Regions from separate parts of the Qipengyuania psychrotolerans genome, predicted to be linked through region 2. Evidence: predicted binding sites of a transcription regulator. Region 2 holds the regulator's gene; each other region holds the start of a gene.
The links. The regulator LexA, encoded in region 2, represses DNA repair genes until DNA is damaged. The targets are predictions, from matches to a motif close to GTTCCNCNCTTGTTCT.

Region 1: the regulator LexA is predicted to act here: its motif matches at 5,190-5,205, upstream of K3166_RS03905 (S24 family peptidase).
Region 3: the regulator LexA is predicted to act here: its motif matches at 6,483-6,498, upstream of K3166_RS06865 (ATP-dependent helicase).

What each region holds. Positions count from the first base shown of each region.
Region 1 is NZ_CP081297.1:787,617-797,308, reverse strand. Features, by position in the region: gene K3166_RS03940 (integration host factor subunit alpha) at 1-294, opposite strand, end outside; gene K3166_RS03935 (beta-ketoacyl-ACP synthase III) at 400-1,365, opposite strand; gene plsX (phosphate acyltransferase PlsX) at 1,362-2,399, opposite strand; gene rpmF (50S ribosomal protein L32) at 2,427-2,606, opposite strand; gene K3166_RS03920 (MAPEG family protein) at 2,851-3,249, shown strand; gene K3166_RS03915 (MBL fold metallo-hydrolase) at 3,289-3,930, opposite strand; gene K3166_RS03910 (c-type cytochrome) at 4,051-4,422, shown strand; gene K3166_RS03905 (S24 family peptidase) at 4,435-5,076, opposite strand; gene K3166_RS03900 (hypothetical protein) at 5,255-5,467, shown strand; gene K3166_RS03895 (hypothetical protein) at 5,571-5,822, shown strand; gene K3166_RS03890 (D-2-hydroxyacid dehydrogenase) at 5,823-6,761, opposite strand; gene cysS (cysteine--tRNA ligase) at 6,802-8,247, opposite strand; gene K3166_RS03880 (hypothetical protein) at 8,295-8,666, shown strand; gene K3166_RS03875 (nitroreductase) at 8,671-9,345, opposite strand; gene cobT (cobaltochelatase subunit CobT) at 9,617-9,692, opposite strand, start outside.
Region 2 is NZ_CP081297.1:1,206,012-1,215,703, forward strand. Features, by position in the region: gene K3166_RS05915 (citrate synthase) at 1-1,076, opposite strand, end outside; gene gltX (glutamate--tRNA ligase) at 1,091-2,545, opposite strand; gene K3166_RS05925 (ComEC/Rec2 family competence protein) at 2,574-4,763, shown strand; gene lexA (transcriptional repressor LexA) at 4,817-5,521, opposite strand; gene moaC (cyclic pyranopterin monophosphate synthase MoaC) at 5,645-6,118, opposite strand; gene trpC (indole-3-glycerol phosphate synthase TrpC) at 6,115-6,918, opposite strand; gene trpD (anthranilate phosphoribosyltransferase) at 6,915-7,907, opposite strand; gene K3166_RS05950 (anthranilate synthase component II) at 7,904-8,518, opposite strand; gene pip (prolyl aminopeptidase) at 8,578-9,540, opposite strand; gene K3166_RS05960 (phosphodiester glycosidase family protein) at 9,533-9,692, opposite strand, start outside.
Region 3 is NZ_CP081297.1:1,385,518-1,395,209, forward strand. Features, by position in the region: gene K3166_RS06830 (bifunctional folylpolyglutamate synthase/dihydrofolate synthase) at 1-834, shown strand, start outside; gene K3166_RS06835 (PilZ domain-containing protein) at 831-1,211, opposite strand; gene K3166_RS06840 (AmpG family muropeptide MFS transporter) at 1,274-3,028, opposite strand; gene K3166_RS06845 (aromatic ring-hydroxylating oxygenase subunit alpha) at 3,198-4,265, shown strand; gene K3166_RS06850 (pseudouridine synthase) at 4,285-5,049, shown strand; gene rsmD (16S rRNA (guanine(966)-N(2))-methyltransferase RsmD) at 5,046-5,618, shown strand; gene K3166_RS06860 (hypothetical protein) at 5,801-6,388, opposite strand; gene K3166_RS06865 (ATP-dependent helicase) at 6,505-8,817, shown strand; gene K3166_RS06870 (sterol desaturase family protein) at 8,814-9,641, opposite strand; gene K3166_RS06875 (DEAD/DEAH box helicase) at 9,685-9,692, opposite strand, start outside.

The sequences.
Region 1 (9,692 bases), 420 kb from region 2:
GTTCGAGACGCGATCTTTCAGGAGTTGGCTTGCCCGGAAAGTCATCACGCGGCGCGGTGTGATCGGCACTTCGACGCCGGTTTTCGGATTGCGGCCAATCCGCTCCTTCTTGTCGCGCAATACGAAGCTGCCAAAACCAGAGATCTTGACGTTTTCGCCGCGCACAAGGGCATCCGACATCTTGGCGAGCACCTGCTCAACCAAATCGAGGGATTCTGACCTGCTGAGGCCAATTTTCCGATTGATAGTTTCCGCCAGATCAGCGCGGGTCAAGGTTCCCACCGAGCGCATCATATCCATTTACCTCTCCCCAGAAGCGACCCTGGGTGTATTCGAGAATCGGCAACGTACTGTATTTGGAGGGATTTAACAACCGAGTGTATCAATTGTTGAAAAAGTTTACATTCGGGCGAGCGCAGCGCCCCATGTAAAGCCGCCGCCCATCGCTTCGAACATCACCAGGTCGCCAGCTTTTATCCGGCCATCGCGCCGTGCGACGTCGAGCGCCAGGGGCACAGATGCCGCCGAGGTGTTCGCATGTTGATCCACGGTCACGATGACCTTGGAAGGATCGAGATTGAGCTTGCGAGCAGTCGCATCGAGGATGCGTGCATTTGCCTGATGCGGAACGACCCAGTCGATCATATCGACCTCGACATTAGCCTGCACCAGCACCTCTTTGAGCACGTCGGCCAAGTTCACTACAGCATGGCGGAAAACCTCCCGGCCTTTCATGCGAAGCTTGCCTACTTGTCCCGTCGTCGATGGCCCGCCATCCACATAAAGCAATTCGCGGTGAGCACCGTCGGCGTGCAATTTCGTAGCCAGAATGCCCGGCCCATTATCCGCGACGTCGCGCGCTTCAAGGACCACCGCTCCGGCGCCATCACCGAACAGAACGCAAGTCGTACGGTCTTCCCAGTCGAGAATGCGGCTGAAAGTTTCCGCGCCAATGACAAGCGCCTTTTTCGCCATGCCGGTACGCAGCAGCGAATCGGCAGTACCGAGGGCATATAGAAAGCCGGAGCATACGGCCTGAACGTCAAACGCGACTCCACCGCCGCAGCCAAGCGCATGCTGGACCTGCGTTGCGGTGGCAGGGAAGGTAAAATCAGGCGTAGCGGTCGCGAGAATAATCAGTCCGATCTCGCTCGCATCGACACCCGCATCCTCGAGCGCACGCCGCGCAGCTTCGGTCGCCAGAGTGGAAGTGGTTTCGTTTTCACCAGCGATATGGCGCTGTCGGATACCGGTGCGTTCAACGATCCATTCGTCGCTGGTATCGACTCGGTCGGCCAAATCGGCATTGGTCACGCAATTGACGGGTAGAGCGCTCCCGCTGCCGGTGACCACTGCGCGAATCATTTCGCGTTGAAGCCTTCAGTGTTCACTTCGCGCAGATCCCTGGCGATACGGTTGGTGATATCATCCTCAAGCAGCCGTGCCGCAACCTCGACAGCATTCGCCACACCGCGCGCATCGGCGCTGCCATGGCTCTTCACCACCACACCGTTCAGGCCAAGGAAGACGGCGCCATTGTGATTGTTGGGGTCAAGGTGATGCTTGAGCAATTCTGTCGCGGGACGTGACACCAGGAATCCGACTTTCGAACGGACCGAACTGGTGAAAGCGCGGCGCAACAAGTCGGTGACGAACCGCGCAGTACCCTCGATCGCCTTCAGGGCAATATTGCCGGAAAAACCGTCGTGCACGACCACATCGCAATCACCGCGGTTGATCTTGTCAGCTTCGACATAACCTTCGAATTCCATGGACAATCCGGTCGCGGCCCGCAGGGTCTCTGCGGCGTTCTGGATGTCCTCGGTCCCCTTGTTTTCTTCGGTGCCGATATTCAGCAGGCGCGTGCGCGGCCGTTCAAGCCCTGTCACGATGCGCGAGTAGGCTGCACCCATGATCGCAAACTGGACAAGGTTGCGGGCATCGCAATCCCGGTTCGCACCGAGGTCGAGCATGATGACGTCATTTTCGCCGAGCGTCGGTAGCAATGCCGCAAGGGCAGGACGATCGACCCCGGGCATGGTGCGCAAGGCAAGCTTGCTCATCGCCATAAGCGCGCCGGTATTGCCAGCGGACACTGCCGCGCCGGCTTCGCCGCGCTTCACGGCATCGACCGCAAGGCCCATGCTGGTGGTCTTGGCACGGCGAATTGCGCGCGAAGGCTTTTCGTCGCCTTCGACCACATCTTCGCAGTGCAGGATTTCGGACGCGCCCGACATGCCCGGATGATCGGCGAGCGCGGCTTTGATTCGCGTTTCGTCGCCGACCAGCAGGAACTGGAACCGGTCATGGCGGCGCCGAGCCATTGCGGCACCATCAATCATGGTGCGCACGCCTTCGTCGCCGCCCATCGCGTCAATAGCGATACGCGGCAAACTCATGACGATCTCCGGCTGCTGATGACGGTCTTAAAGACCGACGGCGATTACTTCACGCCCGTTGTAGTAGCCGCAATGCGAGCAAAGGTTGTGCGGACGCTTGAGTTCGCCGCAGTTCGAGCACTCGTGATGAGCCTCGACCTTGAGCGAATCATGCGAACGGCGGTTGCCGCGGCGGTGGGGCGATACTTTTCTCTTGGGGACGGCCATAGCGGCACCTGTTCCTCAAACAATTTCAATTAATTTCGGTGGCCGCCCTAGTGGAAGGTCGGGCAACGCACAAGTGCGCATAAACCCGAAACTTCCCGACCATGACGGTGAAGGCGCGCGTATACCGAATTTTCCCGGCTGCGCAAGCGTTGTGCGTGAACACCGTCAACCGCATTGCATGATGCGGCCCTTGCCTATAGCCAAACATGGGGTTCGCGATAAAAAATCACAAGGGAGGGACCGCATGGGCATTTTTCTACCGGTTACACTGACCGCGGCGGCGGCAGCTGCACTCATCAACCTATGGCTGGCTGTCCGTGTCGGCCAGATGCGCGGCACGACGAAGACAATCCACGGCGATGACGGCGGCGGTCCGCTCACGCGCAGGATGCGCGCGCAGCTCAATTTTGTTGAGAATACACCATTCGTCCTGGTGCTGATCGCGGCAATCGAGATTTCGGGAAAAGGCCAACCGTGGCTGGCATGGGTAGCGGGTGTCTATATGCTTGGCCGTGTGGCCCATGGCATCGGCATGGACGCCGAAACGGGGACCAAGCCGCGCATGATCGGCACCCTCATCACCATGCTCACGCTGCTGGGCCTCGCCGTTGTGGCAACGCTCATCGCGATGCGGATGATCTAGAGGTTTTTCTCGGGCCGGGAAGATTTTCGGCCCGGGCAATCATGCCAGAGCAGCATCGCTGACAAAGGCGTTGGTCTTGCGTTCCCGGCCGAATGTGCTGGTCGGGCCATGCCCCGGGATGAACGTCACATCATCGCCAAGCGGCCAAAGCTTCTGGGTAATCGCGTCGATCAAGTCCTGGTGGTTACCCATCGGGAAATCGGTGCGGCCGATGCTGCCCTGGAACAGCACATCGCCGACAATGGCGAATTTGCTTTCACGATTGAAGAAGGCCACGTGCCCCGGTGTGTGACCTGGGCAATGGATGACCTCCAGTGTCAGCTCACCAACTGTGACGGTGTCGCCATCTTCCAGCCAGCGGTCCGGCTCGAACACCTTGCTGTTCATGCCATAGCGCGCGCCGTCTTCCTCAAGCCGGCTGATCCAGAACCGATCGGCTTCGTGCGGACCTTCGATTGGCAGGCCGAGCTCTTTCGCCAACACGCCCGCCTCGCCGCAGTGATCCATATGTCCGTGGGTGATGAGGATTTTTTCCAGTTCGACCCCGGATTTCGCAACCGCCGCTTTCAACTTGTCGAGATCACCCCCGGGATCAATCAGCGCACCCTTGTTGGTCTTCGTGCACCAGATGAGCGAGCAATTCTGCTGCAGGGGCGTGACCGGGACAATTCCGGCTTTCATGGGAGGGGTGGCGGGTGTCTGGTCGGAATTTGTCATTGATGAGAAAATGGTCGGGTTGTTGATCGAAAACAAGCAGCATTTGCGCAGAGATGCTATGCTGCCGAAAATGGGAGGAAGACGATGAAGCTTTTCGGAGTGACCGTTGCAGCCGCAATTTCGCTGACCGCTTGCCAAACCTACTCGGCAGAACCTGCTCAGGATGCAGTTCCGGTTTCAGCCAGCGCAGAAGCCATTCCCGTCTATGTCACCGCCATTTGCGGAGATTGTCACGCCTTGACCGGCAACGCCGTCTCGCCAAACCCTGAGGCACCCGGTTTTGCAGACGTCGCCAATAGTCCGGGCCTGACCCACGACACGCTGGTCGCATTCCTGTCGGATGCGCACAATTACCCGATGCAGATGGATGTCGACCTCGACGAAGCGGATATCGAGGACATCGCTGATTACATGATGACCCTGAAATCGGACGATTACGTCACGCCGCCATCTTGAAGGAAGTCGGGATTAAATTCTCCCACCCTTCCAGACGACCCGCCCGATGATTTCGACCTCCTCGCCGCCGAGTTCGATCGGCGCATAAGCGTCGTTCGCGCTGATCAATTTGATGCGCCCCGGCGCGCTGGCCTGAACCTGCTTCACATGAAGTGCGTCGCCGATGCGGACCACATGGATACCCTCGCCCGCGCGCTTGTTGCGGTCGACGAAAATCTCGTCACCGCTGCGCAAAAGCGGCTCCATACTGTCACCTTCGACACGGATCGCGGATAGCCTTGCCCCGTCCAAACCCATCTCCCGCAGCCAGCGCCGCGAAAAGCGGAAGCTGTCGAAGGAAATTTCCTCGGCTGAAACGGCACCCGGCCCCGCCGAAGCGTCCAGAGCAAGGCGGGGCACGGCCAGGAAATCCTCCGATTCGCGCGGACGGCCGATATCAGGATCAGCTCCCAGTTCGACCTCGTTCACCCCGAAGAATTCGGCGAGACGGCGGCGGTCCTTTTCCTCCAGCCGCCGCGGACTTCCCTTGCGCACGAACTGCTGCAAGTAACTGGGATTACGGCCCAACATCGACGACAGCGCAGAAAGGCTGGTGCGATTTTCGTCTGTCAACTGAACCAGCCGGGCGCGGTCTTCGCTGATTGTTTTCGCCATCGGCCATTCCTTTCCAACCTTCGTCATCAACGCAAATCTGCGGCTCCCTAGAGCAGTGATGAGAGAAAATTCCTATAGCATAGGATTTTTCCTAGACAAGTAGGATTTCGGCAGGAACACATAGGGAACACGGCGAGCGATTCGCCATTGCGCACAACCATTTGGGGAGCACCGAACCATGTTGATCCGATCCGTCGAGAAATTCCTCCGGACACACGAAATGCCGCCGACGAAATTCGGCCGTCTTGCCGCTCACGACCCGCGCTTCGTGCTGGACCTGCGCATGGGCCGCGAACCGCGCACCGCCACCGAGGCGCGCATTCGCGGTTTCATGATGGGCTTCGAAGCTGCGCGCGGAGAAGGCGACAAGGAGTTGGTGCATGTCGGTTGAGTGCACGCCCCCCGCCCGCCAGGCACGCAGACCACGCGTGAGGCGCACTTCCTCCGATCGGCTACGTGATGCATTGCTGACGTTGTGCGATCACCGCGGGCAAGTGCTTTCCCACACAGAGAAAGCTTGGGCGAGCATCACTTTTGCCGGCACGCGGCATAGTGTGTCCCTGCTGTTTGCCGGCGAGGAAGCCGTCGAAGCAGGAGAAGTGTTTATTGCCGCCCTGCCCGATCACGAGTTTGCGATTGCAGGCCAGCTCGTTGCCGATGCAGGGGTCAGTGAAGTGGACCACCGCATCCTGCCCGATCCGCGATTGGTCGTGCACTGCGAATTGCTGCTGCTGGAGGACGCGTAGCTAGTAGCCTGCGGCAAGATCCATTTGCGGCTGGACACTCTCACCCTTGTGCCATTTCTCGAGGTTCTCGATGAACCTGTCGGCGCTGCGCTGGAACATCTTGGTTTGCGCGCGGCCCGACAGGTGCATCGTTACCTGCGCATTCTCGATATCCCACAATGGATGATCTTCCGGCAGCGGTTCGGGATCGGTAACGTCCAGCAGCGCGGCTTCGATCGACTTGGCTTGGAGCGCCTCGACCAAAGCGTCCTGATCCACCACGTCGCCGCGCGCGATATTCACGAGCACCGCATTGGGCCGCATCGCCGCCAGTTCCGCAGCACCGATCATGCCCTTGGTCTCGTCGGTCGAGGGGACGGCCAACACTACCCAGTCGAATTCGCCGAGCTTCTCGCGCCATTCGCCGGGCCGCAGCGTGCCTTCCCCGCCCGAACGCCGGACCGGCACAACGGTCATGTCGAAGGCTTCGAGTCGCGACTTGACCAAGGCACCGATCGCCCCGAGACCGAGCAGTAACACGCGCTCGCCCGACAATTCGCGCTTGCCGGGACTGTCCAGCAACCACTCGTGCCGCTCTTGCGCCTTCACGACCTCGCGATAGCCCTTGGCATGGGCCAGCATCAGCATGACGACGTATTCGGCAATCGTGATGGCGTTGATACCGACACCGTTGGTCACCACGGTGCCGCGTTCGGCCAGCAGGTCCAGCGGCATGAAATCGAGGCCCGCATAAATCGAGTTGAGCCATTTGAGATTGGTCGCTGCTTGCGCAATCTCCATCATCGGTTCTTTTTCGTTGAGATCGAACCAGCCAATCTCGGCCTCCGGCGCCATTTCCAGCGCCTGCTCCTTGGTCATGAACCACAGCGGCTCGACCCAGTCAGGCAGGCGCGGCTCCACCAACGGGCGAATCAGGGCGGACATCACGGCTTTGGTCATACGGGGACTCTCCTCTTGCGATTAAGTCCCTAACCGCAACTCAGCCCAGCTTCCACTCCCAGCCGAGCGAATCGCCATCCATGACCTCGACGCCCTTGGCGGCCAGCGTTTCGCGGATGGCGTCGCTGGTTGCGTAATCTTTGGCGACCTTCGCATCCTTTCGGCGGATCAGTTCGGCTTCGATTTCGGCTTCGGTGATCTCGGCGGAGACAGGACGGATGCGCAGGGCTTCGCGGGTCAGCTCGAACAGGTCCAAGCCGAGCACCCGGTCCATGTCCTCGATCACGGCACGTTTTACGCCAGCATCCACCTTCTTGACTGCCAGTGCCTCTTCAAGCGCAACCAGCGCTACAGACGTATTGAGGTCGTCGGCGATTGCGGCCGCAAACTTATCGCGCATGGGCGCAAATTTCTGGTGGGAAGGAGCGCCCGGGATGGCGTCGTTCAGCCGCTCGACCTGCATGACGATCCGCTTGAGCCGCGTGAGTGCGGCAAGCAGACCTTCCCAGCTAAACTCAAGCTCACTGCGGTAGTGCGCCTGCAGGCACATCATCCGGTAGGCAAGCGGGTGGTAGCCCTTGTCGACCAGCAATTGCAGGCGGAGGAATTCGCCTGAGCTCTTCGACATTTTGCCGCTGCGCTCGACGAGGAAGTTGTTGTGCATCCAGATGCGCGCGCCGCTGTTCTCGGCGTTGTCGAGGCCATTGGTGCAGCAATAGGCCTGGTTCTGCGCGATTTCGTTCGGATGGTGGATCTCGCGGTGGTCGATGCCGCCGGTGTGGATGTCGAAGGGGAAGCCCAGCAGCGCTTCGCCCATGACGGAGCATTCCAAGTGCCAGCCGGGCGCGCCCTTGCCCCACGGCGAATCCCATTCCATCTGCCGCGTCTCACCCTCGGGCGTCTTGCGCCAGATCGCGAAGTCAGCCGCGTTGCGCTTGCCTTCAAGCCGTTCGATCCGGCCTTCGCCCTCCTCGGTGACTGCACGAGCAAGGCGGCCGTAATCATCCACGGTCGTGACATCGAAATAGAGGCCGCTATCGAGCTCGTAGCAGTGCTTCTCAGCGATCCGCTTGCCCCATTCGATCATCGCCTCGACATATTCGGTGGCGCGCGGGTGCTGCTTGCCGGTTATGTTGAGCCGCGCCAGGTCGCGCTCGAAATCTTCCTGGTAGAATTTGGCGATGTCCCAGGCGGATTTGCCCGCCTTGGCCGCCATCTTCTCCATCTTGTCCTCGCCCTCGTCCGCATCGGAGGTGAGGTGGCCGACATCGGTGATGTTGATCACATGGGTGAGGTCATAGCCCTTCCAGCGCAGCACGCGGCCCAGCGTGTCAGAGAACACGTATGCGCGCATATTGCCGATGTGCTGGTAATTATAGACCGTCGGCCCGCAGGAGTAGACGCGCGCCTCGCCCGGATGGACGGGGGTAAAGGTTTCGATCTCGCGCGTGAGCGAGTTGAACAGCTTGAGCGGCGTTTCGGTCATGCGCGCGGCCTTGCCAATCGCGGCCCGCCTGCGCAAGAGTGCGCGCAATGTCGCACCGCCTGTCATTGCCTATCCTGGCCCTCGCCTCCCTGCTCCCCATGACCGCCTGTTCGCAAGATCCGAGTGCGAATGTCGGCGTTGCCGCCGAGCGTTGCGTGGTGAGCCGCGAGGGCGAAACCTATGACGGCCCCTGCCGCGCCGATGGCGAACCGGCCATTGGTCTCGGCATGGTACTTCCCGACCAGAGCGAGTTCGTACCGGGCATCATCGCCGTTACGCTCACGCAAACTGCTCCCGGATTGGGCGAAGCCTACGCGCTCGGGCAGACGGGCAATGAAATACACCTGGGGTCCGTGCAACAGGAAGCGGGCGAACCTGCCTGCTGGAAAGGCGGCAGCCTTCGCATCTGCCGCTATTGAGAGGTCAGTTCCAGCCTTCCCAGCGCACTGTTTCGTCCAAGGATGCGCGTTTCACATCAAACTGGTTCACCGCCGCATCGGGATCGCGGTAGCCGATGGCCATGCCGCAGAAGAAGATGTGGTCCTCGGGAATGTCGACCATTTCGCGCACTTGCGGGCTGTAGGCGGCCCAGGCTTCCTGCGCGCAGCTATCCAGCCCTTCCTCGCGCAGCAGCAGCATGATGGTTTGCAGCCACATGCCGATATCGCTCCACTGCGGCGGGCCCATGTATTTGGGCGTGTGGACCAGCATCAGCACCGGCGCCCCGAAGGCGCGGAAATTCTGCGCGAACCACATGAGCCGCTTCGCCTTGTCCTCGCGGCTGATATCCAGCGCAGCATACATACCCTCGCCCACGCCGAAGCGGCGCTCCTCGTAAACCCCGTCGAGGCCCTTGGGATAGATATCGTATTCGGGCTTCAGCGCCGCGCGCCCCTTGGGAAATTCCTGCGCCACCCGGTCGAACAGCGCCTGCATCGGCTCGCCGGTGAGCATGACCGCATTCCACGGCTGGACATTGCCACCCGAAGGCGAGCGCTGCGCCTTTTCGAGCACGCGGGTGAGCGTCTCGCGTTCAACCGGCTGGCCGGTAAAGGCGCGAACAGATCGGCGGGTTTGGACGGCTTCAGTTGGGGTCATCCGATCATCGACCAAAGTGCTAGCCCAACTCCGACGGTAAGCGAGACCAACCCCAGTTGGCGGATCGTTCGTTTGCTGAAGTCAGTCGTTGGTGGATAAGCCTCTAATTCGCGACGCTCCTCGAAATGCCTCTCAGGAGCGCCAGCTTCTAAATCAGCCAAGCGCGCATTCCGATTGCTGAGAGAATCTCGATATCGTCTTTCGGGTCGAAATATTGCGCCAAGAGATGTGACAACCAAAACCAACCCGACTGTAAATGTTAGCCAGTCCATCACCCCTCCACCTCGAACAATCCCGCAAGCTGCTCGATAATCGTGCCGCCGAGCTGTTCCACATCCATGATCGTG
Region 2 (9,692 bases):
AACAGCTTCTTTTCCTTGAAATAATCGTCATTGAGAGCGAGTTCTTCAAGCTGAAGCGCGGTTTCGAACACCGGATCCTTGACGTTCAGGGCGTCAAACACCTCACGGACAGTTTTCTGCATGACCGTGGCGCGCGGATCGTAGTTCTTATAAACCCGGTGGCCGAAGCCCATGAGGCGGAACGGATCGTTCTTGTCTTTCGCACGCTCGATATAATGCGGAATGCGATCGGGAGTGCCGATTTCCTGCAGCATGTTGAGCGCGGCTTCGTTCGCTCCGCCGTGCGCAGGGCCCCAGAGACACGCGATGCCAGCGGCGGTGCAGGCGAACGGATTAGCGCCCGACGAACCAGCAAGCCTTACGGTCGACGTCGATGCGTTCTGTTCGTGATCGGCATGGAGGATGAAGATGCGATCCATGGCCTTCTCGACGGCCGGGTGCAGCTCATACTCTTCTGCAGGAACACCAAAAGTCATGCGCAGGAAGTTGCCCGTGTAGCTGAGGTCATTCCTCGGCTGCATGAACGGTTGGCCGATCGAGTACTTGTAAGCCCAAGCTGCAATTGTCGGCATCTTAGCGATCAGCCGGTGGCTGCTGATCTTGCGATGTTCCGGATCCGAAATATCCGTGCTGTCATGGTAGAACGCCGACAGCGCGCCAACGACACCGCACATGATTGCCATCGGGTGCGCATCGCGGCGGAAGCCCTGATAAAACTGGCGCAGCTGATCGTGCAGCATTGTGTGGCGGGTGATGGTGTAATCGAAGTCGCCAAGTTCATCCGGGCTCGGCAGTTCGCCATTGAGCAGCAGGTAGGCAACTTCCATGAAGCTCGAATTTTCGGCCAGTTGCCCGATCGGATAACCACGGTGCAGCAACACACCTTCTTCACCGTCGATATATGTCAGCGCGCTTTCGCAGCTTGCTGTGGACTTGTAGCCCGGATCATAGGTGAATGTGCCAGTCGTGCCGTAGAGCTTGCGGATGTCGATGACATCGGGCCCAACGCTTCCCTCAAGAATGGGAAAATTCTGGCTCTGTCCGCCAAGATCGAGAGTTGCCTGTTTATCGGCCACGCGAGTCTCCTTAATCAGCCGTTCTGTCCGGTACCTGCCGAGGATGCCTGCGCGTCGATGCGCGCCAGCGATTCCTCCTTGCCCAACAGGACCAGAACATCGAAAATTCCGGGCGACGTGGTTGTGCCCGTAAGTGCCGCACGCATGGGCTGCGCGAGCTTGCCCAGGCCCAATTCAAGCGCCTCGGCATATGATTTGGTAGTGGCTTCGAGAGCCTCGATTGTCCAGCTATTTTCCGCTCTCAAACGCTCGGCAAGTTCGCCGAGACGGGCACGCGTTTCCGCATTCAAAAGTTCAGCTGCTTTCTCGGTCATTTCCAGCGGCCGTTTCTTGAACAAAAAGGCTGCACCTTCAGATAGTTCGTGCACGGTCTTGGCACGAGTTTTGAGGACCGGCATCGCCTCTGTCAGAATTTGCTCATCGGCATCATCGCCAATTTCCGCAGCAACCAGCGAAGCAAGTCGGGCATCATCGGCCTCGCGGATATAGTGTGCGTTGAGATTCAACAGCTTCTTGATGTCGAAGCGAGAAGGACTTTTCCCGACCCCGTCGAGGTCGAACAGCTTGATCGCCTCGTCACGGGTGATCTCTTCGCGGTCACCGTGGGCCCAGCCAAGCCGAAGCAGGTAATTGAACAGGGCTTCAGGAAGGATGCCTTCTTCGTCGCGGTAAGCTTCCACTCCGATCGCGCCGTGACGTTTTGACAATTTCGCTCCGTCCGATCCATGGATCAGCGGAACATGGACATAGACCGGATCGGGCCAACCCCCTTCGATCTCGTTCATTGCCCGTATTACGGGCATCTGGCGAAAGGCATTGTTGAGATGATCGTCGCCCCGGATGATGTGGGTCACACCCATATCGTGATCGTCGACAACGACCGCCAGCATATACGTTGGTGTGCCGTCGGCGCGCAGCAGGATGTAATCGTCAATTTCGGCGTTCTTGACGGTAACGCTGCCCTGGACGGCATCGTCGATGGTCATCTCACCGTGTTCAGGTACCTTTAGACGAATGACGAATGGAGCACCTTCGGGCGCGTCGGCGGGATCGCGCTCTCTCCACCGGCGGTCATACCGCATGGGCTGCTTGTTGGCGCGCTGTTCGGCGCGCATCTGTTCGAGCTCTTCAGATGTCGCATAGCACTTGTAGGCATGTCCTGCCTCCAGAAGCTTGTAGGCCACTTCGCTGTGGCGAGCTGCGCGGTCGGATTGAAATACTGGCGGTTCGTCATAATCGAGGCCAAGCCAGTCGAGACCTTCAAGGATCTTGTCGATGGCTTCCTGCGTGCTGCGCTTTTTGTCGGTGTCTTCGATGCGTAGCAGTGCCTTGCCGCCATAATGGCGGGCAAATAGCCAATTGAAAAGCGCGGTGCGCGCTCCACCAATGTGAAGGAAACCGGTCGGCGAGGGTGCAAATCGAGTAACGACCTGTCCAGCGGGTGTTGTTTTCCCGGTTTCGCTTGCCATTCTCTTTGCTTTCCTTTCAGAGACTTCCATGGCGAATGACGGGACGCCGATGGTACCATTTGGCGCGCCTGACGGCCCCGCCGATGCTGCAGTGCAGCGCCATTGGCGCATGCGCGCCATATTGTCCAGAACGGGCGATCATACAGAGAAGTTTCTGGTCCAATCCGGGTTCGATAGGGGGCCTTGGCTCGCCGTGGCGTTTGCCGCTGGAATCGGTGCGTGGTTCTTGCTCGCGATGCCGTGGCAATGGATTGCCGGCTTGGTGATTGCTTTGGCTGCCGCCGTGTTTTCTCATGCGATCTGGCGCGGCGCGGAGGGTCGGCAGCACTTACGGCTTGCTGTCGGTGCGCTTGGATTGGCATTCGCACTAGGACTGACCACCGTGTGGGTGCGATCGGAGATGGTCGGAGCAGAGCCGATATCCCGGCCGATGCTTATGAAGCTCGATGCACGTATACTCGAGCGCACGGAACAGCCTTCGGAAGATAGGGTTCGGCTTGTCCTTGCCGCGCGGGACGCCGAAGCAGGGCGAGCGATCCGTGTGAGGGTGAATGTCCCAAACGACCATGACATGCCCGAACTTCGCGAAGGCGCGAGGGTAGAACTGCGAGCGCGCCTGATGCCGCCATCTCCGCCCCTGCTCCCCGGCGCTTATGATTTCGCGCGGGATGCATGGTTCAAAGGTTTCGCGGCTACCGGTTCGTTAGTCGGCGAGGTGCGAGTGACCGAGCCTGCAGAAGCCAATGATGGCTGGCTGGCCGGAAAACAACGTGATCTTTCTGCGCATGTCCGATCGCGACTAAGCGGAGCACCGGGAACCATCGCGGCTGCATTTGCAACCGGAGACCGCGGAGGAATTGCGAAGGCCGATGAAGAGGCCATGCGGGATGCCGGCTTGACCCATCTTCTCTCAATCAGCGGATTGCACGTAAGCGCGGTAATCGCAGCGGCATATTTTCTGGCTATCAAGCTGCTTGCCTTGTGGCCTTGGCTGGCCCTGCGCGCCAGGCTGCCATTGCTGGCCGCTGCCGCTGCCGCGGGTGTGGGCATCGCCTATACGCTCCTTACCGGCGCTCAGGTTCCCACCGTAAGAAGTTGCATCGGGGCCGTTCTGGTTCTGGGCGCGCTAGCCCTGGGACGTGAGCCTTTGTCCCTGCGAATGGTGGCCGTAGCAGCGGGGGCCGTCTTGGTGCTATGGCCAGAATCTCTCGTTGGCCCAAGTTTCCAGATGAGTTTTTCTGCGGTCATTGCAATCGTAGCGCTCCATAATTCACAGCCAGTGAGGGATTTCCTGGCGCCCCGTGAGGAAGGCTGGACGAGAGTGATGTCCAGGCGCGTTCTGATGTTGTTCATTACCGGCTTGGTGATCGAGATAGCCCTCACACCTATCGTGTTATTCCATTTCCATCGTTCTGGTCTCTACGGCGCATTTGCGAATGTTTTCGCAATTCCATTGGTCACGTTCTTGTCGATGCCACTGATTGCGCTCGCGCTATTTTTCGACCTTGTCGGAGCGGGCGCGCCGTTCTGGTGGCTCGCAGGCAAATCGCTCGAAATTCTCATTGCGATGGCGCATTTCACATCGTCACAGCCTGGAGCTGTCAAGCTCGTGCCGCATATGGGGCTAGGGATAATCTCTCTGTTCGTTGGGGGAGGGCTGTGGCTTGCCTTGTGGAGGGGCAGGGCGCGCTTGTTGGGCCTTGTTCCAGCGGCAATTGGCACAATTGCATTGGTGCTTAGCCCCGTCCCGGATCTGCTTATCACACGTGATGGGCGCAATGTCGGAATTACAAATCAGGACGGGCATCTCTTCGTTCTGCGCGGTGCGCCGGGCTCTTATTCGAGAACCAACATTGTCGAACTGGCAGGGAGCGAGGCCGAGGCCATGCCCATAGAGGAATATCCCGGCGCGCGGTGCAGCGCAGATTTTTGCTCCATCGGGCTCAGCAGAGGGGAACGGGACTGGTCGATTCTTGTCGCCCTCAACCGTCAGAGGATTGATGAGCGCCAGTTAGCCGCTGCGTGCGAGCTGTCTGATCTTGTCATTGCAGATCGGTGGCTGCCGAGAAGTTGCAAGCCCAAATGGGCGAAGATCGACGGCCGCTTCGTAGCAGAGAATGGCGGTACATCTGTGTACCTGGCAGACGAACGGATCGACACCGTTGCATCGGCTCAGGGGCAACATGGCTGGTGGAAAACGGACGCCGAAAAATATTGAAAAAAAGGGCGCCCGCATCAGCAAGCGCCCCATTTCAATTCAAGTATCTCAGATCAATGGTAGCGACGCAGCAGTCCAGCCAGCTTACCTTGGACCTGCACTCGGCTCGCTTCGTAAACCTGAGGTTCGTATGCGCCATTGGCGGGGTCGAGGCGGACCATCGGACCCTCTTTGCGGAGGTACTTGAGGGTCGCTTCCTCATTGTCGACCAGTGCGACCACAATTTCACCATCCCGGGCAGTTTCGGTGCGCTGCACTAGCGCAAAATCACCGTCGAAAATTCCCGCTTCGATCATGGAATCACCTGAAACTTCGAGCGCATAGTGATCGCCCGGGCCAAGCAGGGCCGCAGGTACTGGCATGCTGGACTGGCCTTCGATGGCTTCAATCGGTGCACCGGCCGCAATCCTGCCATGCAATGGGACGTCGATAATGTCATTTGCCGCTCGCGGCGCAATCGCTTTAGCGGCGTGCGCGGCGACAATGGTATCATTTGCTGATGACACCTTTGCCGGTTGAGCGGAGGCTGGCAGCGTGACCGCATCTTCTGGCAACTTGATCACTTCAAGCGCCCGAGCCCGATTGGGAAGCCGCCGGATGAAGCCGCGTTCTTCAAGCGCGGAAATCAGGCGGTGCACGCCAGACTTGCTCTTCAAATCAAGCGCTTCTTTCATTTCTTCGAAAGAAGGCGAAATGCCGGTATCTTCCAGCTTCTGCTGGATGAACCGAATTAATTCGTGCTGCTTTGCGGTCAGCATCAGGTCACTCCCTGGTTCCAGTTCACTTAATGCGAACGAATGTGGAACAATTAGGCAACCATTTTTTCAAAGTCAAGCAATTCAGCCATTTCTGGGCAATGGAACGGAACAGGTGTTCCCGTTTCAGTCCTGTGCTCGCCAGTGTCCTGACTTGCCTCCGACCTTTTCCAAGAGCCGAATACCCTCGATACGCATCCCTTTATCGATAGCTTTGCCCATATCGTAGAGCGTCAACAGTGCTACCGAAACGGCAGTGAGCGCTTCCATCTCGATCCCGGTTTTGCCGACCAGTCTGGCAGTGGCCTGGACGCGAATGGCTCGCTCTTCAATCTCGATATCGACGACCATCGAATCGAGCCCCAGTGGGTGACAAAGCGGAATGAGTTCGCCGGTCCGCTTGGCCGCCAGAATGCCGGCAATACGAGCGGCCGCGACTGCATCGCCTTTTGGATTTCCACCGGATGAAAGTGCCTCAAGCGCCTCTTGTGACATCACGATGCGCCCTTCGGCGGTTGCACTGCGCTCGGTCTCAGGCTTTGTAGAAACATCCACCATCCTTGCGGCACCGCTTTCATCAAGATGCGTCAGGCGTGTCATAATGAGCTGTCAGAACCTGGGGAAAGAAGAGTGCGGGTCGCCAGTTCAACGTCGGCCTGCCGCATCAGGCTTTCTCCGACGAGAAATGTATTCACTCCTGCACGCGAAAGACGGTTGCAGTCATCATTCGTGAAAATGCCGCTTTCGCCAACAATGAGCGACCCTGCCGGGGCGAGCGGAGCAAGTGCTTCAGTGATACCCAAGTCAGTTTCGAAGGTCTTCAGGTTGCGGTTATTAATGCCGATCAGTCGTGACTGAAGGCGTGCGGCGCGCTCCAGTTCTTCGGCATCGTGAACCTCGACCAGCACGTCCATTCCGCGCTCGACGGCAGCGGCTTCGATCTCATGCATGACTCCATCTTCAAGCGCAGCGACGATAATCAGGATCGCATCGGCACCAATGGATCGCGCTTCTGAAACTTGCCACGGGTCAACCATGAAGTCCTTGCGAAGAACCGGCAAAGTGCAAGCTGCCCTCGCTTCGATCAGATAGCTTTCATGGCCCTGGAAATACGGAGCGTCTGTGAGAACCGACAGGCATGCCGCACCGCCGCGTTCATACGCCTTCGCGTGATCGGCGGGGTCAAAGTGTTCACGAATGAGGCCTTTGGAAGGGGAGGCTTTCTTGATCTCGGCGATCAGACCAAAGCCGCTCTTTTGCGCTTCCTCAAGGGCATTGCGGAAGCCTCTGGGCGCATCGATATTGCGCGAACCCAGATCAAGCTGCGAGAGACTTGCCTTGGTTTTGCGCGCAGCCACTTCATCGCGCTTGGTGGCACAAATTTCCTCGAGTTTATTCACTGCGCCATCTCGATCCAGTTTGCGAGGAGCTCTTTCGCCCTCCCGCTATCGAGTGCTTCTGCGCCAGTTTCGGCGGCTTCTGTCCAGTCTTCGGTACGTCCCGCTACAATCAGGGTCGCAGCTGCATTGAACAGCACTGCGTCGCGGTAGGGTCCCGGTGTGCCTAGCAACAGAGCCTCGAGCGCTTTCGCGTTATGCACCGGATCACCGCCGCGAATGGCTTCGACCGGTGCGTGCGGCAAGTTTGCCTGAACCGCGAGCACGCGGCGCATTTCGAAATCGTTGCCAGAGACATCAGCGAGTTCGTTGCCGCCCGCGAGAGACAATTCGTCGAGACCTTCGTCGCCCGAAGCGATAAAAGTGCGCTCCGTACCGAGCATCGCCTTGGCCTTCGCATAGATGGGTACATAGGCTGGGCGAGCGATGCCGATCAGCTGGCGCTTTACGCCTGCCGGATTGGAAAGCGGACCCATCAGATTGAAAATGGTCCGGACCCCCAGTTTTTGGCGGATCGGTTGGATGCGGCCCATCGCAGGGTGATGGTTCTTGGCGAACAGGAAGCAAATTCCCAGCTCTGCCAGTGTCTTCTCCGCCGTTCTTCCCGCCGCCTCCATGTCGAGACCCAAGGCTTCAAGGGTGTCCGCAGCGCCCGATTTCGAGCTAGCAGCACGGTTACCGTGCTTGGCGACACTTACCCCGCAGGCCGCGACAACAAGGCTAACGGCGGTTGAAACATTGAGTGTATGGTGGCCGTCGCCGCCGGTCCCGCAACAATCGACCGTGCCATCTGGCGCGTTGATCGGGATCAGGCGGGCTCGGAGAGCGCGGGCGGCGCCAGCGATTTCCTCAGCCGTTTCGCTTCGGGCTGACATATCTACCAGGAAGCGGGCAATCTCATCATCGGAAGTTTCACCGTCCAGGATCCAGCCAAAGACTTCTTCTGCCTTTTCAGCATCGAGGTGGATGTCGGCTGCGGGTAGTTGCTTCATGCTGGAACCTGGGCCTCAATGCCGCAAATGTGGAGGAAATTGGCGAGCAAGGCGTGACCATGCTCGGTCGCGATACTTTCCGGGTGGAACTGTACGCCATGAATAGGAAGGGTTTTGTGGCGGAACCCCATGACGCTCGAACCATCAAGGCCGGGGGTCTCGCTTTGTGCGTTGATCTCGAGGCAGTCGGGAATGTCTTCAACAACGAGCGAGTGATAACGGGTAGCGAGATAGGGTGATGGCAAACCTGCAAAGACGCCGCTGCCGTTGTGGGTGACGTCACTGGTTTTGCCATGCATCAAGCCGCCGCGCACAACGCGCCCGCCGAAGTGTTGACCGATGGCCTGGTGGCCAAGGCACACCCCGAGGAGGGGCTTCCCTGCTTCGGCGCAAGCTGCAACCAGATCGAGGCTCATGCCGGCTTCGTTTGGCGTGCAGGGTCCAGGTGAAATGAGGTAGCCATCAGCATTGGCGGCAATGGCCTCTGCGGCGGTAACCGCATCATTGCGGACCACTTTCACCTCCGCGCCCAGTTCCATCAGGTAATGGACGAGGTTGAAAGTGAAGCTATCGTAGTTGTCTACGACGAAGATTGTCCGGCTGTCGGTCATGTATGGCGTCAATGGCGCTGCGCGTGATCGGTTTCAAGCAATCAAAACCAGTCGCGACGTCAAACCTGCTTGCCGGCCAGTTTGTCAGTCGCTCTGACAAGCCCATCGATAATGCCCGGTTCGCTGGCGCTGTGACCGGCATCGTGAACGATCCACAGCCCTGCTTCGGGCCACGCTTTCTTGAGCGCCCACGCACTGGTTGGCGGAGTACATATGTCGTGACGCCCCTGGACAATGATGCCCGGAATGCCTTCAAGCTTGTCGACATCGGCGAGCAACTGGGCTTCTTCGAGATAGAAATCATTCAGGAAATAGCGCGCGCAGATGCGGGCGAATGGCACGGCTTTCGACGCATCCGCGAAGCTGTCGAGCAGGTCGGTATCAGGCAGCAAAGTTGCGACCTGGCCCTCCCAGATAGACCATGCTTTCGCTGCCGTCAGACGGGTTTCCTCGTCATCGCTGGTAAGCCTCGTGTGGAATGCTTCCACTAGGTTGCCCCGTTCGCACTCCGGTATGACGCTGATAAAATCGTCCCATGCCTCGGCCATGATCTCACTTGCGCCGTAACTATAGAGCCATTGTTTTTCCTTGGCGCGCGCGAGGAACACACCGCGCAGTACGAGTTCGCTCACACGTTCCGGATGCTTTTGGGCGTAGGCGAGGGCGAGTGTCGATCCCCAACTGCCGCCGAATGCCTGCCATTTCTCGTGGCCGCACATTTCGCGCAAGCGTTCGATATCGGCCACGATGCGCCATGTGTCGTTGTTCTCGATCTCTGCAAATGGGAGCGATTTACCGCAGCCGCGCTGGTCGAAAAGCAGAACGTCGTAAAGTTCGGGATCCCACTGCCGGCGATGTGAGGGGCTCATCCCTCCGCCAGGGCCGCCATGAAGGAACACAGCAGGCTTCGCCCCCGGTGTCCCTACGCGTTCGTAATAGAGCGAGTGACCTTCACCGACGTCCAGCATCCCCGTCTCGTATGGTTCGATCTCGGGATACAGATTTCGCCGCGTGTCACTCATCGTCAGAGACCTTTCTTTCGACGGCCACAATCGGGCCAATTGGAGCGCCGGTATCGAGCCGGTCGGTTGCCGGGTTCCATAGCCCTGAAACATTCCCGTCAAGATAAAGAGCGTCTGACACTTTCAGCTCGTCACGATAGAAACGGGCAAGC
Region 3 (9,692 bases), 180 kb from region 2:
TTCGACGCAACGAACGTCCTGCCCTCGCCCGCTGTGTGCGGTATCGCAGCGCTCGGCATCGACCATGAGCGTTTCCTGCTTATCCCCGAAGCCGGCACCCCATATGAGCCGTTGTCGAGGATTGCCTTCGAGAAAGCCGGCATCGCGAAGCAGGGCGTGCCGCTGGTAACCCTGTCCTATCCCGGCGGTCCCAGGGCCGAAATCATTCGGGCTGCACATGCAAAGAATGCACCGTTGGCAATGCGGTGCGCAGAGTGGACTTCGGAGATTACCGGAACGGCGCTGCTCTATTCGGACGCCCACGGAAAACTCGAACTGCCGCTTCCTTCAATTGCAGGAGCGCATCAGGCCGAGAACGCAGCACTGGCCGTCGCCATGCTACGGCACCAGTATACGGTCACGATCAGCGAAGATGCGATGGCCGCTGGAATTGGGGCGGCGCGCTGGCCTGCAAGGCTACAGCGCTTGGGCGACGGACCGCTAACTCAGGGCCGCCTCATCTGGCTCGATGGTGGCCACAATCGCAGCGCAGGCCAGGCTCTGGCGGACCATTTCCAGGGGCAGAAGATGCACCTGATCATCGGGATGCTCGAAGCGAAGGATCCGGCCGCGCTCGTCGATCCGTTGTCAGCCATGATCGCCAGCACTACCGTCGTCCCTGTCCCGGGGCACGATTGGCACAGTATCGATGCCTTTCCGCAAGGTTCTAAGCGTGCCGAAGATGTCCCTGCGGCCCTGAAGGCCCTGCCCGATGACGGTCTCCTGGTTCTTATCACAGGCTCGCTCTATCTCGCGGGCGAGGTCCTGCGACTGAACGACGAATTGCCGGATTAGGTGTTGTACGTGCCCTGCACAAAATCGCGGGCGATAGCGCCCTGGTAAACGCTGTCATTGCGCCAAATGCCCGGTGCCTGGTTGCGGGTTTGCTTGATGACCCCTGGACGCAGCGGAAAATCGAACACCAGTGCGAGTTCGTTGCCATTCCGGCGGCCGACACGGGCGTAGGAATCAAACGACAACCAGCACAATACGCATTCCTTGAACGGCTCTGCGTCAACCAGCAGGCGGATGCGCGCGCCGCCTTGTGAAAGATCGAGAATTTCGACCTTTTTCCGCCCTTCGAGGGTCTCGACACGAGCAATCACGCCCAAATTCAGGCGCAAATAGTCGCGGCGTTTTTCATCATCGAAATTTGCAGCGGACTCGCTCATTGCACCTTCTTCTCAGAGAAGGGTTTTCAATTGGCTAACTTCGCCCGGTCAAAATTGTAAAATTATGCGGCACTTTCCCCCAGCTCCAGGGCCACGATACCCGCCGCCTTTTTGCCCCGGCTTTCGCGGTACCATTCAGCCAAGCACAGGAATACGGCGATGATGCCGATCAAGGTGGTGAAAATGAACACGAAATAATACCCGCGCTCCTCGATCATCTGGCCAAGTGCGCCGCGGCCCAGTGTCCCGACCAGCAGCGTAAGAGAAGCCAGCAAAGCATATTGCACCGCTGCGTATTTCTTTGCGACGATGCTCGACAGCCAGGCGATATAGGCGGCGCCTGCGATACCGATCGCAAGGTTTTCCCAGAAGATCGTGAATGTAAGACGCGCGAGGCCATCAATCTCCGACATCTGGAATGCCCCGGCGATGAAGTTCACCAGTGCAGTGAAGCCGATGGCGTCGCTGCCTGCCTGCATCAGCTCGCCGCCAATGGCGAGATCGGCGTAGAGCAGATTGGTCGCTGCGGCGAGAACCGCGCCGAGCGTCAGCGTGAACATGCGCCCGAATTGCGTGATGATCCAGCCGCCCAGAGCCAGGCCGAGGAGGATGGCGAATACGCCGAAGAACTTGGACGCGAAGGCGACCTGATCGCCGGTATAGTTCAATTCCCCAAGATAGAAGGGATAGGCGAAAACGCCCCAGATTGAATCGCAAATGCGATAGGTCAGCACCAGCGACAGGATGAGAACGAGCGACCAGCCCATTCGTCCGACGAATTCAACAAGCGGCAAGACAAGTGCGCGGTAAAGGTGGTCGGTAAACTTCACCTTGTGCCCCGCGCCCACACCGGGGGCCGAGACGATGATATTCGTCCCTTCGCGTTTCTGCTTGGCAATCCACGCCGCGATAAACGCCGGCAGGACTACGGTTGCGATGACAATCAGCGGGCCGAAGGTGGTCGTGAACTCGGTCACATCGGGCCGGGTTTCCGGGGTTGCGGTCATCGATCGGACCATGAAAACAACGACGGTTGCGATCGCCCAGCCCCACAGCAAACCAACGGCCAGCAGCGCACGATTACGGACCTTTTCGGTCACTTCGCCGGCGTTGTAGAGTTCGGCGACCTCGTCCTCGTTGGCGGCAACAGTCGCGGCCGAGCGTTTCGCGACGCTGGCGTCAGGTGCGAACAGGCTGGCGATGCCGATGCTCAGCATGATCGCGCCCATGATCAGATAGGTCTGCGGCCAGCCGATTCGCTCTGCGATGATGAGGCCAAGCGCCCCGCCAATCAGCGCAGCGAGGCGGAACCCCATCTGGGTAATGGTGGACAGAATATCGAGCGTGGCAGTCTCGTCGGCAACGTCGATGCGCCAGGCGTTGATCGCAATATCCTGCGTCGCGCTGGCGAAGGCGCCGATTGCCGCAAGCAGGCTGAACCAGCCGAGTGCGCTCCCCGGATCGAGAAAACTCATGATCAGCAGCGCAATGCCGACGATCAGCTGCATCGGCGCAATCCATTGCTTGCGCTTTCCCAGTCGGCGCAGCCCCGGGATATCGACCTTATCCAGCAACGGCGACCACAGGAACTGGAAGGCATAAGCCAAGCCGACGAGCGAGAATACGCCCATCGTTTCCAGATCAACTTCAGCCTCGCTCAGCCAGGCATAAAGCGTGCCGAGGAAGAGCGCAGGAGGCAGGCCCTGGGCGAAACCGAACAACGCCATGAAGCCGGTTTTCTTGTTTGTCAGGGCCAGGCCGAGGGCGCGCCAGGTCGAAATTTTTTCCTTCTTTGCGTCGGCAACCGCTTCGGCCATTCCCTAACGTCCTTCCGTTATGGTCTATTTTTTGCGACACTAGCTGCCGTAGAGAGAGAAAGGAACAGGACCGATGGGCGTTCCGAACACTTTGGCAGCTGGTCGGCGACCAACCGACGGAATGCTGCGGTTGGCGCAGAATATTGCGCAAAATAAAAAGCGGGACAGCTTGGGACAGACGACGGTTCCTGCCCGCGTTTATACCGATCCGGACTACTGGGTCCTTGAAAAAGCGGCAATCTATGACCGTCTGCCGCAAATCTTATGCCCCAGCGCGCTGCTTCCCGACAACGAAATGGCGGTGCCGCACGATGGAACGGGGCGGCCCCTGCTGATCACCCGGGACGCGCAAGGCAATGCGCACGTGTTTCTCAACGTGTGCCGCCACCGCGGAACCCGGCTTGTGGAAGGCAGCGACACACAGTGCACCAAAAAGCTGGTGTGCCCCTATCATGCCTGGACCTATTCGGTTGACGGGCGCTTGCTCGCCCTGCCCAGACCCGACACGTTTCCCGACTTGGACAAGGGGGCCATGGGGCTTGTCGAACTACCGTCTAAAGAAACCGGCGGACTGATCTGGTTCTGCCCGCACGAGGACACAGCCGATTTCTCGCTGGCGGAAGAAGTGGGTGAGGACTTCGACGCGCTTGGCATGGGCGAGCATTTGCTGTTTCGCCGCAAGACCCACGAGGTCAACGGTAACTGGAAGCTCATCATGGATGCTTTCCTCGAAAGCTACCACGTAACGCGCCTACACGCCCAGACGATCGGCCCCTTCTTCAAGGACGGCGTCACCAGCGGGGACATGATCGGATCTCACGCCCGCAGTGCTGTTGGCAGGCTAGAGGAAATGGAGGGCGTGGACCTGAGCGATATGGACCAGATGCGCCGGGTCATTACCTTCGCCTATCAATTGCTTCCCGGCGCGCTGATCATCCCCAGCCCAGATTATATCAACGTCATGGTGATGATGCCGCAGGCCCATAATCGAACCCTCGTCGAAGACTTCATGCTCATCCCTGAACCGCCCGGCACCGACAAGGCACGCGATCACTGGGAACGCAGCTGGGCGCTGCTGGATGGCGGTGTCTTTGCAGGCGAAGATTTCCGTGCGGCCGAGCTTGGGCAACAAGGGCTGGAGACCGGCGCAGTGCCCGAACTGACCCTTGGCACCATGGAGGGCGGTATCAGGCGTTATCATGAGACTGTAGAGGAAGCCTTGCGCGCTGCAGGCTGAAGGCCTAATCGCGCACGCTATGTCCGACAACCGATTACCCGAAGAAGGCGACCGTATCGCCAAGCTGCTCGCGCGTGCTGGTGTTGCCAGCCGCCGAGAGATCGAGCGCATGATCGCTGACGGGCGCATTTCGCTCGATGGCAAAGTGCTCGATACCCCTGCCATCAAACTGATGAGCCTGCGCGGCGTATCCGTGGACGGTAAACCTGTTGGCCCCGCCGAAGCTACGCGGCTCTTTGCATTCCACAAGCCATCCGGCCTGATCACCGCCGAATACGACCCCAAGGGGCGACCAACGATCTATGCGGCGCTGCGCAACGCTTTGCCGAAAGATGCAGGCCGCGTGATGCCGGTAGGCCGACTGGACTTCAACACCGAAGGCCTGCTTCTCCTTACCAACGACGGCGAACTCAAGCGGGCGATGGAATTGCCATCTACTGGCGTACCGCGCACTTACCGCGCCCGTGCGTTTGGTGATGTGACCCAGGCAATGCTCGACAAGCTCATCGAAGGCATTGAAGTCGATGGCATACGCTATGGCCGGATCGAAGCTGATCTTGAGCGCGGTTCGGGCAAGAACCGGTGGATCCAGATGACAATCACCGAAGGCAAGAACCGCGAAATTCGCAAAGTGCTTGAACATCTCGGATTGCAGGTGAACCGCCTGATGCGCGTAGGTTACGGTCCGTTCGAACTTGACGACCTGCCCCGCGGCCAAGCGACCGAAATCCAGCCCGCAGAAGTCGAGCGGTATGCCAAACAGCTGAAGACGGCCAAGAAATGAGAATTATCGCAGGCGACTGGCGCGGCCGAAAACTTGCTGCGCCCAAGGGTGATGTCACCAGGCCAACAGCCGATCGCACCCGCGAAACCCTGTTCAATATTCTGAATAGCCGCTTGGGCAGTTTCGAAGACCTGTCTGTAGTGGACCTGTTTGCCGGTTCAGGCGCCCTTGGGCTCGAGGCTCTGTCCCGCGGTGCCGCGCATTGCCTGTTCGTCGAGCAGGAAGCCGATGCGGTCAAAACGATCCGCGCCAATGTCAGCGCACTCGATGCCCACAAGCGTGCAACAGTTCAGCAGGGATCAGTAATGAGCCTGGGACCAGCGAAGGGCGAGCATGACTTGATCCTGCTGGACCCTCCGTACGAATCCGGCGCAGGCATGGTCGCCCTCGACCGGATGAAGCGGCTTGGATGGATTGGCCCTGCTACTCTGATCGCGCTCGAAACTGCGCATTACGAGAAAGTGTCGGTGAAAGGTCTGGAGATTATCGACGACCGCCGCGTCGGCAAGGCCAGGATCAGTTTCATGAAGCTAAGCACCGAAGCGGAAAATTCGCCGCCGGAAGATTAACGAACCTCTGGCTCGGGCTTCGTTGGCGGTCGATACGGCAGCCTTGCCCGTGACAGCCACCTGACGAATGGCGCGTTGCTGCTGGTTTCAGGACGAAGAAAGGGGCAGGATCGCCATGGCAACTCCGCCCCCCTCCAAGCGTCGCCGCCACTAATATTGGCGGGACTCATGCTGTAATAAAATCAGTCGCCGCGTGTCGCCGGAAGCGGCTCGTCGATTTCGCTGGCGGGACGACCCGGCCAGTATTCGAGCGGACGATTGACGCCGGGGCCGCGTTTTCCAGCTTCCCACGCGTTGATGCAGTTATCTTCTTCATCGGACGAACAGATCGGAAGTTCGCCGCCGGCGTTCCGGTTTGCAGGCGTGGTCTGAACCACTTCGCTGCTTACAAAACGCGGGCCTGCCGAAGCAGACGCAGACGTACGGGCAGCAACCGCAGTCTCATTCGCATTGCCCATCTGGGCAGCGATTGCAGTCCACGCGCTCGCACGCTGGTCCGGTGTCATCTCATAGATGCGCACGCGCTGTTCGTCAGTCAGGACCCACCAGCCTGTCGCCTGTGCGGGATCGAGCGTCCAATAGTAATCCTGGGCGCCTGCGGGCCATGCATCATAGGTCATACGGCGTTCTTCTGGCCAACCGTCGTACATAACCTGCTGGTCAGCGCTCAGCACATATTCAGACATCTCGCCTTCCATATGATGATCGGCAAATGCGGGTGTAGCGGTGAATGCAAGCGCCGCGGCGCTGGCTAAAATGAGAATTTTCAAAGGGCTTCTCCTCGTTTCGACATTGCAAACACTACGCGGAACCCCGCCTTCTTGTTCCGAAAGGGGCATCAGCGCACTTGTGCTACAGGGTATCGTTCCCTAGCTGTTCTGTGAAGATGCCTGATCTCCCAGAACCCAGCGAAGTGGCCGAGACCGGCACGATTCCGCCTTATGCGGCCATGCTAAACGCGCCTCAGCGCGAAGCTGTGTTGACGACTGAAGGGCCAGTGCTGATGCTGGCCGGAGCAGGTACTGGCAAGACAGCGGCGCTGACTGCACGTCTGGCGCACCTTATCGCCACACGGCGTGCCTGGCCTTCCGAAATCCTCTGCGTGACCTTCACCAACAAGGCTGCCCGCGAAATGCGCGAACGCGTGGGGCGTCATATAGGCGATGCCGTAGAAGGAATGCCGTGGCTTGGCACATTCCATTCGATCGGTGCCCGCATGCTGCGCCGCCATGCCGAGCTGGTCGGGCTTCAGAGCAATTACACGATCCTCGACACCGATGATCAACTTCGACTGCTCAAGCAGATCATTCAAGAACAGGAGCTGGATGAAAAACGCTGGCCTGCGCGCCAACTTGCCGGACTGATCGATCGCTGGAAGAACCGGGGGCTCAATCCCGGCGATCTCGATTCAATCGAGAACGAGGCCTACGCCAACGGCCACGGCACCAAGTTCTACAAGCTGTACCAGGACCGGCTGAAGGCCCTGAATGCCTGCGACTTCGGTGATCTGTTGCTGCACATTCTGAACATCTTCCGCAAACATCATGACGTGCTGACCCAGTATCAGCAGCGCTTCAAGTACATCCTGGTCGACGAATATCAGGACACCAACCAAGTCCAGTATCTCTGGCTGCGCTTGCTCGCCCAGGAGCGCAAGAATATTTGCGTCGTAGGCGATGATGACCAGTCGATCTATTCATGGCGCGGCGCGGAAGTGGCGAACATCCTGCGCTTCGAGAAGGATTTTCCCGGCGCTGCGGTAGTCAAGCTGGAGCAGAACTATCGCTCCACACCGCAAATCCTCGCAGCCGCATCCGGGCTGATCAACGCCAATAGCGAGCGACTGGGCAAGACACTGTGGACGGATCTTCCCGCTGGCGAGAAGGTGCGGGTCGTCGGCATCTGGGACGGTCCGGAAGAAGCGCGCCGCGTAGGCGAGGATATCGAACGCCTGGAATCCGAAGGCGCCCCGCTGGATGAAGTCGCGATCCTCGTGCGCGCCCAGTACCAGACCCGCGAATTCGAGGACCGGTTCATCCAGATCGGCCTGAACTACCGCATCGTGGGCGGTTTTCGTTTCTACGAGCGTGCCGAAATCCGCGATATGCTGGCCTATCTGCGGGTCATCTCGCAACCAGCCGACGATCTGGCGTTTGAGCGTATCTACAACCAGCCCAAGCGCGGGCTCGGCGCAAAGACATTGGAAGCGATGCGTCGTCATGCCCGGCGAACCCAGTCACCGCTGGCCGCCGCTTCTCTCGACCTTGCTGACAGCGACGAGCTTCCCGCTCGGGCGCGCAACACGATGATCAGCTTGCTGGGTCAGTTCGTTCACTGGCGCGAGCAGGTGGACAAGATCACGCCGTCCGAACTGCTCCGCATTGTTGCCTCGGAAAGCGGCTATGAAGAAATGCTCCAGAAGGACCGCAGCCCGGAAAGCGCTGGCCGGCTGGAGAATATCACAGAGCTTGCCCGCGCGATGGAAGACTACGAAACGCTGGGCGAGTTTCTCGAGCACGTCGGCCTCGTCATGGATAACGACCGCGCCAACGACGGCGAAAAGGTCACCATCATGACGATGCACGCTGCCAAGGGCCTCGAATTTAATCATGTGTTCCTGCCCGGGTGGGAAGAAGGCGTTTTCCCGAGCCAGCGTTCGATTGACGAGGGCGGTCTTGCCAGCCTCGAAGAAGAGCGCCGTCTGGCCTATGTCGCCATTACCCGCGCCAAGCGCCGATGTACGATCCTGCATGCGGCAAATAGGCGGATTTACGGCCAGTGGACAAGCTCGATCCCGAGCCGGTTCATCGAGGAATTGCCGGACGAGTTCATCGAGAGCGAAACAACGATGTCGGGCGGCGCGTCACTTTGGCGTGCGAATTGGAGCGAGAATGACGATCCCTTCGCCCATGTCTCCATAAATCGCCCCGATCGTTCGACTGCGCGCGGTCCTGGCTGGCAGCGGGCAATCTCCACCGGCTATGATGCGACGCCGAAAAAGCTTGCCGAAACCGGTCGCAGCGCCGCAAGTTTCGCAGCAAAACCGCGAACCGATATCGCCATTGGCGCGCGCGTTTTTCACGATAAGTTCGGGTACGGTGTGGTCACCGATCAGGAAGGCAACAAGCTGACAATCGAGTTCGAGCAGGCAGGCGAAAAACGCGTGCTCGACAGTTTCGTCAAACCGACAGGCGATTAAGCGACCGCTTCGCTTTCTTCTTCTGGCTTCGCCGGTTTTCGCGTCCAATACCGCTTTTCGAACGGACGGAGCAATTCGCCGCCAATGGACCGCGTGCCTTCCTCGATCCCGGTCTCGCATCCGATGTACGGCTTGGGATCACAGTATGTACCGAACATCTTGTCCCACAGCGTGAGAGTATTTCCGAAGTTTGTGCCCATCAGCGCCTCATCACGGATGTGATGTAGGCGGTGTGCTGCAGGCGAGAGGAAAACCCGGCCAAATATGCCGAGCGTCCATGGCACATCGCAGTGAACAAAGAAGCCCCAGAACGCTATGCCTACGCCCGCAGCACCGATCGACCATTGCGGGAAGCCAAGCAGCAGCAAGAGCGAAAGATCGACGCAAACGCTGAGGAGTTTGCTGAGCGGGTGTTTTCGTTGAACGGTCAGCCACGAGAGCGCCGTATCGGCATGATGTGTCGCATGGATGCGCCACAGCATTGGTGAATGCTCCAGCCTGTGCCTGACGTAAATAACGAAATCATAGACCAGGAACGCACCAAGCAGCGTCAGCAGTTCGGGAACATTCGCCCAGAATCCGGCGAAACGCTCGCTCATGCCAAGGAACTCGCGGATCGCTCCGCTCGGCAAGGCAAAGAACGGCGCAAGGATCGCCAAATTGATGATCATCAGCGCCAGACTGGTGAGGAATTCCTTGCGGCCACGTTCCATGGCCGGGATAATCTGTGTCCGCTTCACCACCAAAGCGAGCGTTCCAAAGCATAGTCCAGCCAAAAATAGCAGGCTGAAAGTGCTTTTGAATGACTGTACGAAAATTTCCATAACGGCTCCGTAACTACGAGATTGTAGTTAGAGAGTTGTTAAGTCAACCTG